2 regions of the Janthinobacterium aestuarii genome follow, and region 1 is predicted to be linked to the other one. Evidence: predicted binding sites of a transcription regulator. Region 1 holds the regulator's gene; the other holds the start of a gene.

The links. Region 1 encodes FNR, which switches genes on or off when oxygen is low (the NO sensors DNR and NnrR bind a similar motif). Its sites were predicted from a motif close to TTGATNNNNATCAA; they were not measured.
Region 2: the regulator FNR is predicted to act here: its motif matches at 1,669-1,682, upstream of cydD (thiol reductant ABC exporter subunit CydD).

Annotation. Positions count from the first base shown of each region.
Region 1 covers NZ_CP142523.1:275,404-280,903, reverse strand. Annotated here, with positions in the region: gene OPV09_RS01180 (response regulator) at 47-3,127, opposite strand; gene fnr (fumarate/nitrate reduction transcriptional regulator Fnr) at 3,367-4,125, shown strand; gene OPV09_RS01170 (FixH family protein) at 4,129-4,653, opposite strand; gene ccoG (cytochrome c oxidase accessory protein CcoG) at 4,708-5,500, opposite strand, start outside.
Region 2 covers NZ_CP142523.1:2,685,935-2,691,434, forward strand. Annotated here, with positions in the region: gene OPV09_RS12200 (hypothetical protein) at 1-14, opposite strand, end outside; gene OPV09_RS12205 (PEP-CTERM sorting domain-containing protein) at 184-750, opposite strand; gene OPV09_RS12210 (GbsR/MarR family transcriptional regulator) at 1,057-1,608, opposite strand; gene cydD (thiol reductant ABC exporter subunit CydD) at 1,748-3,436, shown strand; gene OPV09_RS12220 (amino acid ABC transporter ATP-binding/permease protein) at 3,433-5,115, shown strand; gene OPV09_RS12225 (cytochrome ubiquinol oxidase subunit I) at 5,183-5,500, shown strand, end outside.

The DNA.
Region 1 (5,500 bases):
CCGGGGTCAGACCCGGCGGGTCTGACCCCAGCTTTACGTTGCAGGCCTAATCCTTCAACCGCGACAACCAATCCGCCGCCGCCGCCAGCGCCAGTTCCAGCTCCTGCGCCGTGTGCGCCAGCAGGCTTGGGACTTCATCCAGGCGACCCGCGTCGATGGCTTCCTCGGTGGCGAACGCGGCGCGGATCAGGCGTTTCGTGCCCAGGGTGCCGACGGAGCCGCGCACGCTGTGCAGGATACGCGCCACGTCGCTGTGGCGGCCTGCCTGCAATGCTGTTTCCGCGTCGCGTACGGGCGTCATGCCCTTGTTCAGCGCGTCTTCGACCATGCGCCGCAGTACACCGCGCCCCTTCGCGTCACGTCCCATCACGCGCATCAGCGGCGCCATGGAAAACACCTCTTCATCGGCGACGCGTACGGGCTCGGCCGTCTGCACTGGCGGGCGCTTGGGCAGGTGGCGCAGGATGACTTCCATCATCTCTTCCACCACCACGGGCTTGGCGATGAAGTCGCTGATGCCGGCCGTCATGCAGCGCTCGCGCTCGGATGCCAGCACGCCGGCCGTCATGGCGATCACGGGCAGGCTCAGGCGCAGCTCCGTGCGGATGATGTGGGTGGCGCTGAAACCGTCCATGACGGGCATCTGCATGTCCATCAGCACGATGTCGTAGCGCAGCGCTTCCGTGCGCAGCCGTTCCACGGCTTGCAAGCCGTCGCCCACCACGTCGAGGGTGGCGCCCATGTGTTCGAGGATGCCGCGCGCCACGGCCTGGTTCAAATGATTGTCTTCCACCAGCAGGAAATGCACGCCGGCCAGTTCCGTGCCCAGTGGCTGGTGCAGGATGCGCTGCTCGCCGCCGTCGTTCTTGGTGATCAGTGCCTGGTGCAGGGCATCGAACAGGCTCGATCCCGTGATCGGTTTCATCAGCACGACGTCGGCCTCGGCCGCGCTGGAAATTTCCTCGAGGTGGTTGCGGGCGAAGGCGTTGACCATCACCACGATGGGCTGGCGCTGGCCGCTGGCCGCCTGGCGGATGGCCTTGGCCGTGGCCAGGCCGTCCATGACGGGCATGTGCCAGTCGGCCAGCACCACGTCGTACGGTTGCTGCTGCGCCAGGCGTTCGCGGTACAGTTCGATGGCGGCAAAGCCGGAATCGACTTCGTCGGCCAGCCAGCCCCACGCCTCGATCAGCTTGACGATCAGTTCGCGCGTGGTGCGGTTATCGTCGGCCACCAGCAGGCGCAGCTGGCCCAGTGCCGGCGTGCGCCGCGTTTCGGCTGGCTGCGCCAGCATCTCGAACGGCACGCTGAACCAGAAGCGGCTGCCCTTGCCTTCGCTGCTGGCGACGGCGATGTCGCCGCCCATCATGTGGATCAGCTGCTTGCTGATGGCCAGGCCCAGGCCCGTGCCGCCGAAGCGGCGCGTGATGCTCTGGTCGCCCTGCGAAAACGCGGCAAACAGCTGCTGTTGCTGCAGTTCCGTCATGCCGATGCCCGTGTCGCGCACTTCGAAGCGCAGCCAGGCGCGGCCGCTCTCGCTCCTGCTCTCGGCCAGGCTGACGGCCACCACCACTTCGCCGTTCTCCGTGAACTTGATGGCGTTGCCGGCCAGGTTGACGAGGATTTGCTGCAGGCGCTGGGCGTCGCCCACGAGGCGCCGCGGCACGTCGGGCTCGACGGCGATGGCCAGTTCCAGCTCCTTTTCGCCCGCATTCATCGTCATCGTGGTGGCGAGGGTATTCATGACTTCGTCGAGGTCGAATTCGACGGGCGACAGTTCCATGCGGCGCGCCTCGATCTTCGAATAATCGAGCACGTCGTTGAGGATGCCCAGCAGCGACTGGCCCGCCACGCGCACCATGGTCAGATACTTGCGCTGTTCCGTATCGAGCTTGGTATTGCCCAGCAAATACACCATGCCCAGCACGGCATTGAGTGGCGTGCGGATTTCATGGCTCATGTTGGCCACGAAATCGCTCTTCGCGCGGTTGGCGGCCTCGGCCCGGTCGCGTTCCTGCTCCAGTTCGGCCGCGCGCGATTCGAGTTCCTGCTGCAGGCGGTCGCGTTCGCTCATCAGGCCATTGAACGCTTCCGTCAGTTCGCCGATCTCGTCGCGCTGCTGCACCGGCACGGGGGTGAAACGGCTGCCGCTGGTGCGCAGGGCCAGCAGGGTGTCGCGCAGGCGCACCAGCGGCGACAGCAGGCGCACGGTGACCCAGCCCAGAACAAATGCGGCCAGCAGCGAAGCGAGGATGCTCCACAGCACCAGCCGGTACAGCACGCCATCGAACGGTTCGAAGGCGTCCGCGACGGGCAGCGAGGTAGCCAGCAGCCAGTTCACCGATTTCAAACGCTTGAAGCTGTTGACGGCCGTGATGCCGCGGCTGTTGGTGCTGACCATGCTGCCTTCGCCATCTTCCTTCAGCAGCTGGGTGGTCGTCAGGTTGGCGTTCGGCTGGCGCGGCTGCAGCAAGCGGCTGGTATCGGGATGCAGCACGTAGCGCGGCACGGCGCCGCGCGTGAGGATGAAGTAATAGCCGCTCTTGCCGATCTTTTCCGAGCGCAGGCGTCCCAGCAGGTTGTCCTTGTACAGGCGCAGCACGCCGATCACCACGCCGGCCACCTGGCCATCGGCGGCCAGCACGGGCGCGACCATCTGCACGATGGGCATGCCGCTCGACTTGCCGAGCATCGGCTCGGTGATCATGGGCTGGCGCGTGCGCAGCACGGTCTGGAAATACTCGCGCTCGGCAACGTTGATGCCCGTGCGCCCCGCCACTTCCGGCATGTCGGCCACGACGGCGCCATGCGCGTCGAGCACCAGCACGTCGTCGAACAGCACCAGCATCGAGCGGCGCGAATAGTATTCGCGCAATTGGGCCGGCTGGGCCATCAGTTCCGGCGGCTGCTGCCTGGCCGTCAGGGTGACGATCTGCAGCAGCATGCCCAGCTTGTCGTCGAGCTCGGCAGCGGTGCGGCTGATCAGGGACGACTGCTGGCTCAGCAGTACTCGCGTGAAGTCGTCGCGCATATGCTGCACCTGGATCATGGTGACCAGCGCGATCATGGCGATCGAGGTCAGGCTGGTGGCCAGCGCGACTTTTGCTTTGATGCCGAGAGGCTTCATGATTTCCTTTTCAGTACCGGGCGGCACAGGCGGCAGATAATGCTGTTAGGAATTTTCCTATCAATACATCAAGTTGGCAAGCGGCGCCGCGCAAATGGCCCTCCCCGCATGGGCTTTTGACGATGTTGCCATATAATTAAAGTCGGAACGTCGTTTATTCGCCGAAATTGCGGTGAAATTGGCACACGGCAACCCTGTATGCAGTAAACTTGTTGTTGCATTTTCTAAAAGGTACCGACATGACTGAAGCGCTACTCACTCCAACCTTGCCCACAGTGACCGTGGAAGCGTTGCGTGCGCGATGCTCGACCTGCAGCATGCATCAATTGTGCCTGCCGATGGGCCTCGATATGGGCGACATGGACAGGCTGGACCAGATCATCGGCCGCCGCCGCAAGATCGTGCGCGGCGCCTCGCTGTTCCGCATCGGCGACTCGTTCCAGAACCTGTACGCGATCCGCCTGGGACACTTCAAGACGTACCAGATCAATCCGGGCGGCGAAGAGCAGGTGACGGGTTTCCAGATGGCCGGCGAACTGCTGGGCATGGACGCCATCAGCGCCGACCGCCACCACTGTAATGCGGTGGCGCTGGAAGACAGCGAAGTGTGTGAAATCCCGTTTTCCAGCCTGGAACAATTGCTGGGCAATATGCCGACCCTGCTGCGGCATTTCCACCGCATGATGAGCCAGGAAATCACGCGCGAGCAAAGCGTGATGCTGTTGCTGGGCAATATGCAGGCGACGCAGCGTTTTGCCGCCTTCATCGTCAACCTGGCGTCGCGCTATGAGGCGCGCGGCTATTCGAGCAGCAAATTCCAGCTGCGCATGTCGCGCGAGGAAATCGGCAACTACCTGGGCCTGACCATCGAGAGCGTCAGCCGTTTATTGTCGAAATTCAAGAAGGAAGGCTGGCTGCGCGTCTCGAACCGCGAGATCGAGATCCTGCAGCCTGCCAAGCTGAAAGCCATTACAGCCGGTACCGACGTCTGCAAGTAAGGCTTATAGCTCTTCGTCCGCATGCAGCGCGATGCTGCGCTGCACGGGCCAGGTCCAGATGCCGGACAGGCGCCACTCGCGCTTGTCGTTTTCCACCAGCACTTGCCAGCGGCTGCGCTCGAGCATCGGCAGCGCGACCGAGAAATTGCCGGCCGCATCGGGCTGCACCAGCAGCTTGATATCCTTTTCCGGCAAAGTCGCATGCGCCAAGTGCAGCTGCAACGGCCCCTGATAGGCCTTGCCGAAGCTGTGCACGGAACCGCTCAGGCGCGCTGACGCCACGTCGTACGCCAGGCTCGTCTCCATGGCCAGGTCGCTGGCGATCGTGTCGCGCTTCAAATCCTGGTTGATCGCCTTGCCCTGCTTGTAATAATCGCCCACCACCAGCGCATCGGGCTGCGTAAAGGCGATATAGCCCATGAAGCTGCCGACGACCACGGACAGGCCGGGACCGATCATCAGCAGCCATGGCCAGCGATGCTTGTACCACGGTGCAACGGGAGGCTGCAGTTTCAGACTGTCGGACATGGTATTTCTCCTCTGTAAACGGCCAGCCCCCGTGCGGGGACCGGCCTTCCTGCATTAACGCGGCACGATGAAGACCGCGCTTTCACGCACATGCAGCGACGGGTCGTCCAGCGATTGCAATTCGATCGCAATCTTGTTCGACCCCTTCTCGCCCACGCCGTGCGGCACGCGCAGGCGGATCGGCCAGCCCAGCGTTTCCGTCGGCTGCAAGGTCACTTCTTCGCGCGTCAGCAAGGTCAGGCCCGGCAAGCCGGAGGCGCTGATCTTGAAATGCTGGCTTTGCTCGGACGTGTTCATGATCTGCAGGCGGTAGACGTTTTCGATCATGCCGTCTTCCACTTCGCGTCCCATCGAACCGCGGTCGCGGATCACGTCCATTTTCAGGGGCGTGCGCAGGGCCAGCGAGGTACATACGGCGATGATGATCAGGGCAAGGATGGAAGTGTAGATCAGGACGCGCGGGCGCATGGCGCGCTGGCGTATCTGCTTCGAATTGAAGTTGTTTTCCATCGCATGGTCGGTGCTGTAGCGTATCAGGCCACGCGGCCGCTCGACCTTGTCCATCACGCTGTTGCAGGCATCGACGCAGGCGGCGCAGCCGATGCATTCATACTGCAGGCCGTTGCGGATATCGATGCCGGTCGGACACACCTGCACGCACAGGGTGCAGTCGATGCAATCGCCCAGCTTGTCGTTGTTGCCGGCCTTCTTGCTCATGGCGCCGCGTGGTTCGCCGCGCTTGGCATCGTAGGTGATGATCAGGGTGTCCTGGTCGAACATGGCGCTCTGGAAGCGCGCGTAGGGGCACATGTATTTGCACACCTGCTCGCGCAGCCAGCCCGCGTTG
Region 2 (5,500 bases), 2.4 Mb from region 1:
GGTTGTTCATGCATGAGTACTCCCTCGTCGGTCAGCAGTGGATGCCGTCGAGCATAGCGAGGGAAGTCTAAAGATGGTGTAAAAAGCGGTGCCTGCGCCGCAAGCGTGGTGTAAACAGGCCAAACAGGCCGCTGGCGTTGAGGGCGGCAGCGGACGCTGGTGCGCCGCTGCCGCAGATGACGCTTACTTTCCCTGGCGGCGGCGTGCCATGAAGCCCAGCAGACCCAGGCCGGCCAGCAGCATGGCATAGGTGCCAGGTTCCGGCACGGCTGAAATGAAGGCCCTGTAATTGCTCAGGTCCTTGGGCAGGCCTTCGATCGTGAAGGTGGTGCCGGCAGCCACGGGTGCGGCCCAGTGGAACACCAGTTCGCCCTGGCCGAAGTGGATGGCCAGGTAGTCATAGGCGGCCGCGCTCGTATACGAATTGACGCCGCCGCTCAAGCCTGCCGTGGTGCCGGCAGTGCAACCCGAGGTGGCGCTTTCGCAATACGAGACGGCGGTGCCCAGGCTGGTGCCGAACACGCCATTGATATAGCCCTGGATGTCCGAGGGGCTTTGTGGCACGAGATTGTCGTCATAATATTTCACCTGCAGTGCCGGAGATGGTGAATAAGTGACGGTGCTGCCGTCAATGACGAAACCGCTGGCCGGACCCACATCCACCCAGGTGGCGGCTTGGGCCGCACTTGCCAGTACGGTCATTGCGGCCAGCATGGATGCCTTGATGGCAATGCTCTTTACGCTTTTCATGAAAATCCCCTTGTGCTTGAGACAGTCGCTTCATAGTGTTGGGACGCGTCCCTACATACCGGGGAAGTCATCCCATTGCCCGTTTTTATCTATTTCTTGTGCGTAGAGAGTACGCAAATGCAAGCTTACTCTTGATATAAATTAATACAATTTAAATAATACTATTGGTTCAGTTGACAACATCGCATACGGCTATGTCTGCTTGTGTTATCGATAGACAACATGACGTTAGGAAACGGCGTGACAAGGCGCGCCAGCTTGTGCTAGCGGCGTCTCGGCTTATTTGGGAGGGGGGCGGCGGGTGCTTCAGTCGTTGTTGTTGCTGACGCCAAACAGGCGATCCTTGGCGTTGAGCAGCTTTTGTACCTTGGCGCCCATTTTCATCAGCTGCGCCATCGATTCGGGCGACAGGCGCTGCAAGTCGTCGAACCAGGTATTGGCCAGGTCGACCAGTTCATACATTTCGCGCATGCGTTCCTGCGCATATTGATCCACCGGTTCCGTGGCCGGTGCCAGCAGCGCTTCGCGCAGCACCGTCAGGGTGGGCGCCACTTCGCGGCGGCGGCGCTCGGCGGCCACCACACGGAAGATTTGCCACACATCGCCCAGCGAGGAAAAATACTCGCGCCGGTCGCCGGGAATGCGCGACTGGCGGATCAAGCCCCAGCCCTGCAATTCCTTCAGGCCGATGCTCACGTTCGAGCGTGAAAAACTCAGGTGCTCCGCGATTTCATCTGCGTGCAAAGGGTGCTCCGCGACAAATAACAAGGCGTACACTTGCCCTACCGTACGGTTAAAGCCCCAGCGGCTGCCCATCTCGCCGAAATGGCTGACAAAGGTCAGGATCAGCGGCGTCATTTGGATATGTTGAGTTTTCATAATTATCTGAATTTTTTCACGCCATACTGGTGGGGTCAATTGATATATGTCATGTTTCGCAGTATTATACAAAATATCGAATTTACAGAAAATTCTGAAAACTCAAGAAGTATAGAAGATGCCGACCACGTCCTTGTCCTTGCCCCGCTTTATTCTTCCCCGTGCCGCCAGCCTGGCGCAAGGCGGCGCCGCCTTGCTGTGGCTGCCGCAGGCGGCCTTGCTGGCCTGGGCCGTGCAAGCCATGCAAGACGGTGCACCCTGGCGCGCGGCCCTGTTGCCGGCCGTTGGCGTGCTGCTGCTGGGCGTGCTGCGCGCCGGCTGCGAAGCGTGGGGCGCGCGGCGCATGTATGCGGCGGCACGCGCACACCTGTCCACCTTGCGGGAACAGGTGGCGCAAGCGCTGGCGCAGCGCTCGCCGCTGGACCGCCAGCGCGCCCAGTCGGGCCAGGCGGCCAGCGTCATCGCCGAACAGGCCGAAGCCATCGTGCCGTATCTGGTGCGCTACAAACCCGCGCGCTGGAAAGTGATGCTCGTGCCGCTCGTGATCCTCGCCGTGGTGACGCCGCTGTCGTGGATCGCCGCCTTGATCCTGCTCATCGCCGCCCCCTTGATTCCCGTCTTCATGGCCCTCGTCGGCATGGGCGCGCAAGCGGCCAGCCGCGCGCAGATGGTGGAAATGGGCAGCATGAACGCCTTCCTGCTGGACCGCCTGCGCGGCCTGGCTACCTTGCGCGCGCTCGACGCCGTCGACGCCACGGCCGAACGGCTCGATGCCTCGTCGCAATCCGTGCGCCGGCGCACGATGGTGGTGCTGCGCATCGCCTTTTTGTCGTCGGCCGTGCTCGAGCTGTTTTCCGCGCTCGGTGTGGCCATGGTGGCGGCCTTCATCGGTTTCTCTCTGCTGGGCAGCATCAATTTCGGCACCTGGGGCCGCGAGCTGAGCTTGGGGCAGGGCTTGTTCATCCTGCTGCTGGCGCCCGCGTTCTTCGAACCGCTGCGCGAACTGGCCGCCGTCTGGCACGACAAAGCGGCCGGCGAAGCGGGCCTGGCCGGTTTGCACGACCTGGCTGCCGATGGCGTGCCTTTGCCTGGTTTTGGTGTGGAAGTGGCCGCCGTTTCCAGCGCCGCTATGGCCGTGGCGGCGGCGCCCGCCGTGGAACTCCGGCAATTGCGCTTTGCCCATCCCGGCGAAGCGCCCGTGTTCGACGGCTTCGACCTGACCGTGCGCGCCGGCGAACACATGGCCCTGCTGGGCGCCAGCGGCGCCGGCAAGACCACCTTGCTGTCCCTGCTGGCCGGCTTGCTGCCCGCCAGCGGCGGCGACATCCGCATCGGCGGCGTGCGCCTGACCGACAGCACGGTCAATACCTTGCGCCAGCGTATGGCCTGGATGGGCCAGCGCCCGCACGTGTTTGCCGCGTCCGTCAGTCAGAACGTGACCCTGGGCCGCGTTGGGGCGAACGCCGCGCAAGTGACGCAGGCGCTGCACCTGGCGGACTTGGCCAAGGTGGCGCAGGCGCATCCGGCCGTCATGCTCAGCGATGGCGGCCAGGGCTTGTCCGGCGGCGAAGCCGTGCGCCTGGCCTTGGCCCGCGTGGCCCTGCATCCGCATGCCGATTTGCTGCTGGTCGATGAACCGACTGCCCACCTGGACAGCGAAACGGCGGCGCGCGTGACGGACGCCCTGCTGGCACTGGCGAAAGGCAAGACGATGATCGTCGCCACGCACGACCCGGTGCTGGCTGGCCGCCTGCAGCGCACAGTGCAGGTCGATGCGCATGCCCAAGTGCAGGAGTTGCGCGCATGAAAACTTCACTCATATCGAACCCCGTCCTGCGGCAATTGCTGCTGGCCCAGCCCCGCAAGCTGATCGGGGGCGCCTTGCTGGCGGCCCTGACGGCGGTGGCCGGCATGGCCTTGCTGGGTTTGTCTGGCTGGTTTATCACGGCCACGTCGATTGCCGGCTTGCACGCTTCGACGGCCATCGTATTCGACGTCTTCGGCCCCTCGGCCGGCATCCGCCTGCTGGCCATCGGCCGCACAGGTTCGCGCTATGCGGAGCGGCTCGTCACGCACGACGCCACGTTCGCCGCGCTGGCCAGCATCCGCGTGCGCCTGTTCCGTGGCTGGTCGCGCCCGGAAGCGGCCAGCCGCTTGCTGCGCCAGCCCGCCAAGCTGCTGTTTCGCCTGACGGCCGATATCGACGCGCTTGAGTCGCTGTACTTGCGCCTGCTCGTGCCGGCCTTCACGGCCCTGTGCGTGGCCCTGCTGGCCGGCGTGGCGCTGGGCGTGATGCAGTGGCAGCTGGGCCTGGGCCTGGCCGTGTGGCTGCTGGCCGCCGGTGGCGGCGTCAGCTGGATCGTGGCGCGCGGCGCCCGCCGTCCCGCCATCGTGCGCTCGCGCGCCATCGAAAAATTGCGTTCCGGCACCATCGACCTCGTGGCAGGCCAGACGGATCTTGTGATGGCGGGTCGCATCGACGCCCAATGCGCGGCGTTGGGACAGATCGACCGTTCGCTGGCGCAAGCCGATTTTGCCCTGCTGCGCCTGGAAACGGCCGCTGGCGCCGCATATGGCGTCGCCGGCGGCGCAACTCTTGCTGCCGTGCTGCTGGCCGTGGCCGCGCTGGTGGAGCAGCAAACGATGAGTTTGCCGCTGGCGGCCCTGGCCTTGCTGATCGCCCTGACGGCCGTGGAACCATTTGCGGGACTGCGCCGCGGCGCGCTGGAAGCGGGGCGCATGCTGCTGGCCGTACGGCGTCTGGCGCCGCGCCTGGATGTTGAAGAGATCACTGCACCGCCTGTCGACGCCGCACCGGGCCTGCGCCTGGAACACGTCAGCGCCGCGCATGCGGGCAGCAATAATGCCATCTTGCATGACGTATCGCTGCACATCGCCGATGGCGAGCGCGTCGCCTTGATCGGCCCCAGCGGCGCGGGCAAGTCGACCTTGCTGGCCATCGCCGCGTGCGAACTGGCGCCGCTGTCGGGCAAGGTGGCCGCGCCGCGCGCCTGCCTGTTCACGCAGAAGACGGAACTGTTCCAGGACAGCTTGCGCGACAACCTGCGCCTGGCCGACCCGTCCGCCAGCGATGCGCAGCTGTGGGCTGCGCTGCAATCAGCCGGCCTGGACGACGAGGTGCGCGCGTTTGCGGGCGGCCTGGACACCATGCTGGGCGAGGGCGGCCTGGGCTTGTCCGGCGGCCAGGCGCGGCGATTGGCGCTGGCGCGGCTGTTCCTGCATGAATCGACCTTGTGGCTGCTGGATGAAGCGACGGAAGCGCTCAATGCGCAGACGGCGATTGACGTGCTGCAGCGCCTGCGCGCCCGCAGCGAAGGGCGCAGCTTGCTGATCGCAACCCACTTGCGGCGCGAAGCGGCGCTGGCGGACCGGCTGGTCAGCCTGCGAGATGGCCGTATCGTGGGCGACGCGCGGCGTGGCACGGATGCCTTCGAGACTGCTCTGGCGGGCTTGCGGGGGGACTGACGGGCAACCGGTCAGTATTGGAAAGGTAGCAAGTTTACACACAGTAGGGAAATACCAAGGAAATCATATGGACTTCGACATTGTCGCTTTATCCAGACTGCAGTTCGCGCTGACAGCTCTGTACCACTTTATATTTGTTCCGCTCACGATCGGCCTGTCAGTGCTGCTCGCCATCATGGAGACGGTCTACGTGATGACGAACCGTCCCATCTGGCGCGACATGACCAAGTTCTGGGGTGTCTTGTTCGGCATCAACTTCGCCATGGGCGTGGCGACGGGTGTCGTCATGGAATTCCAGTTCGGCATGAACTGGAGCTATTACAGCCATTATGTGGGCGACATTTTCGGCGCGCCGCTGGCCATCGAAGGCTTGATGGCTTTCTTC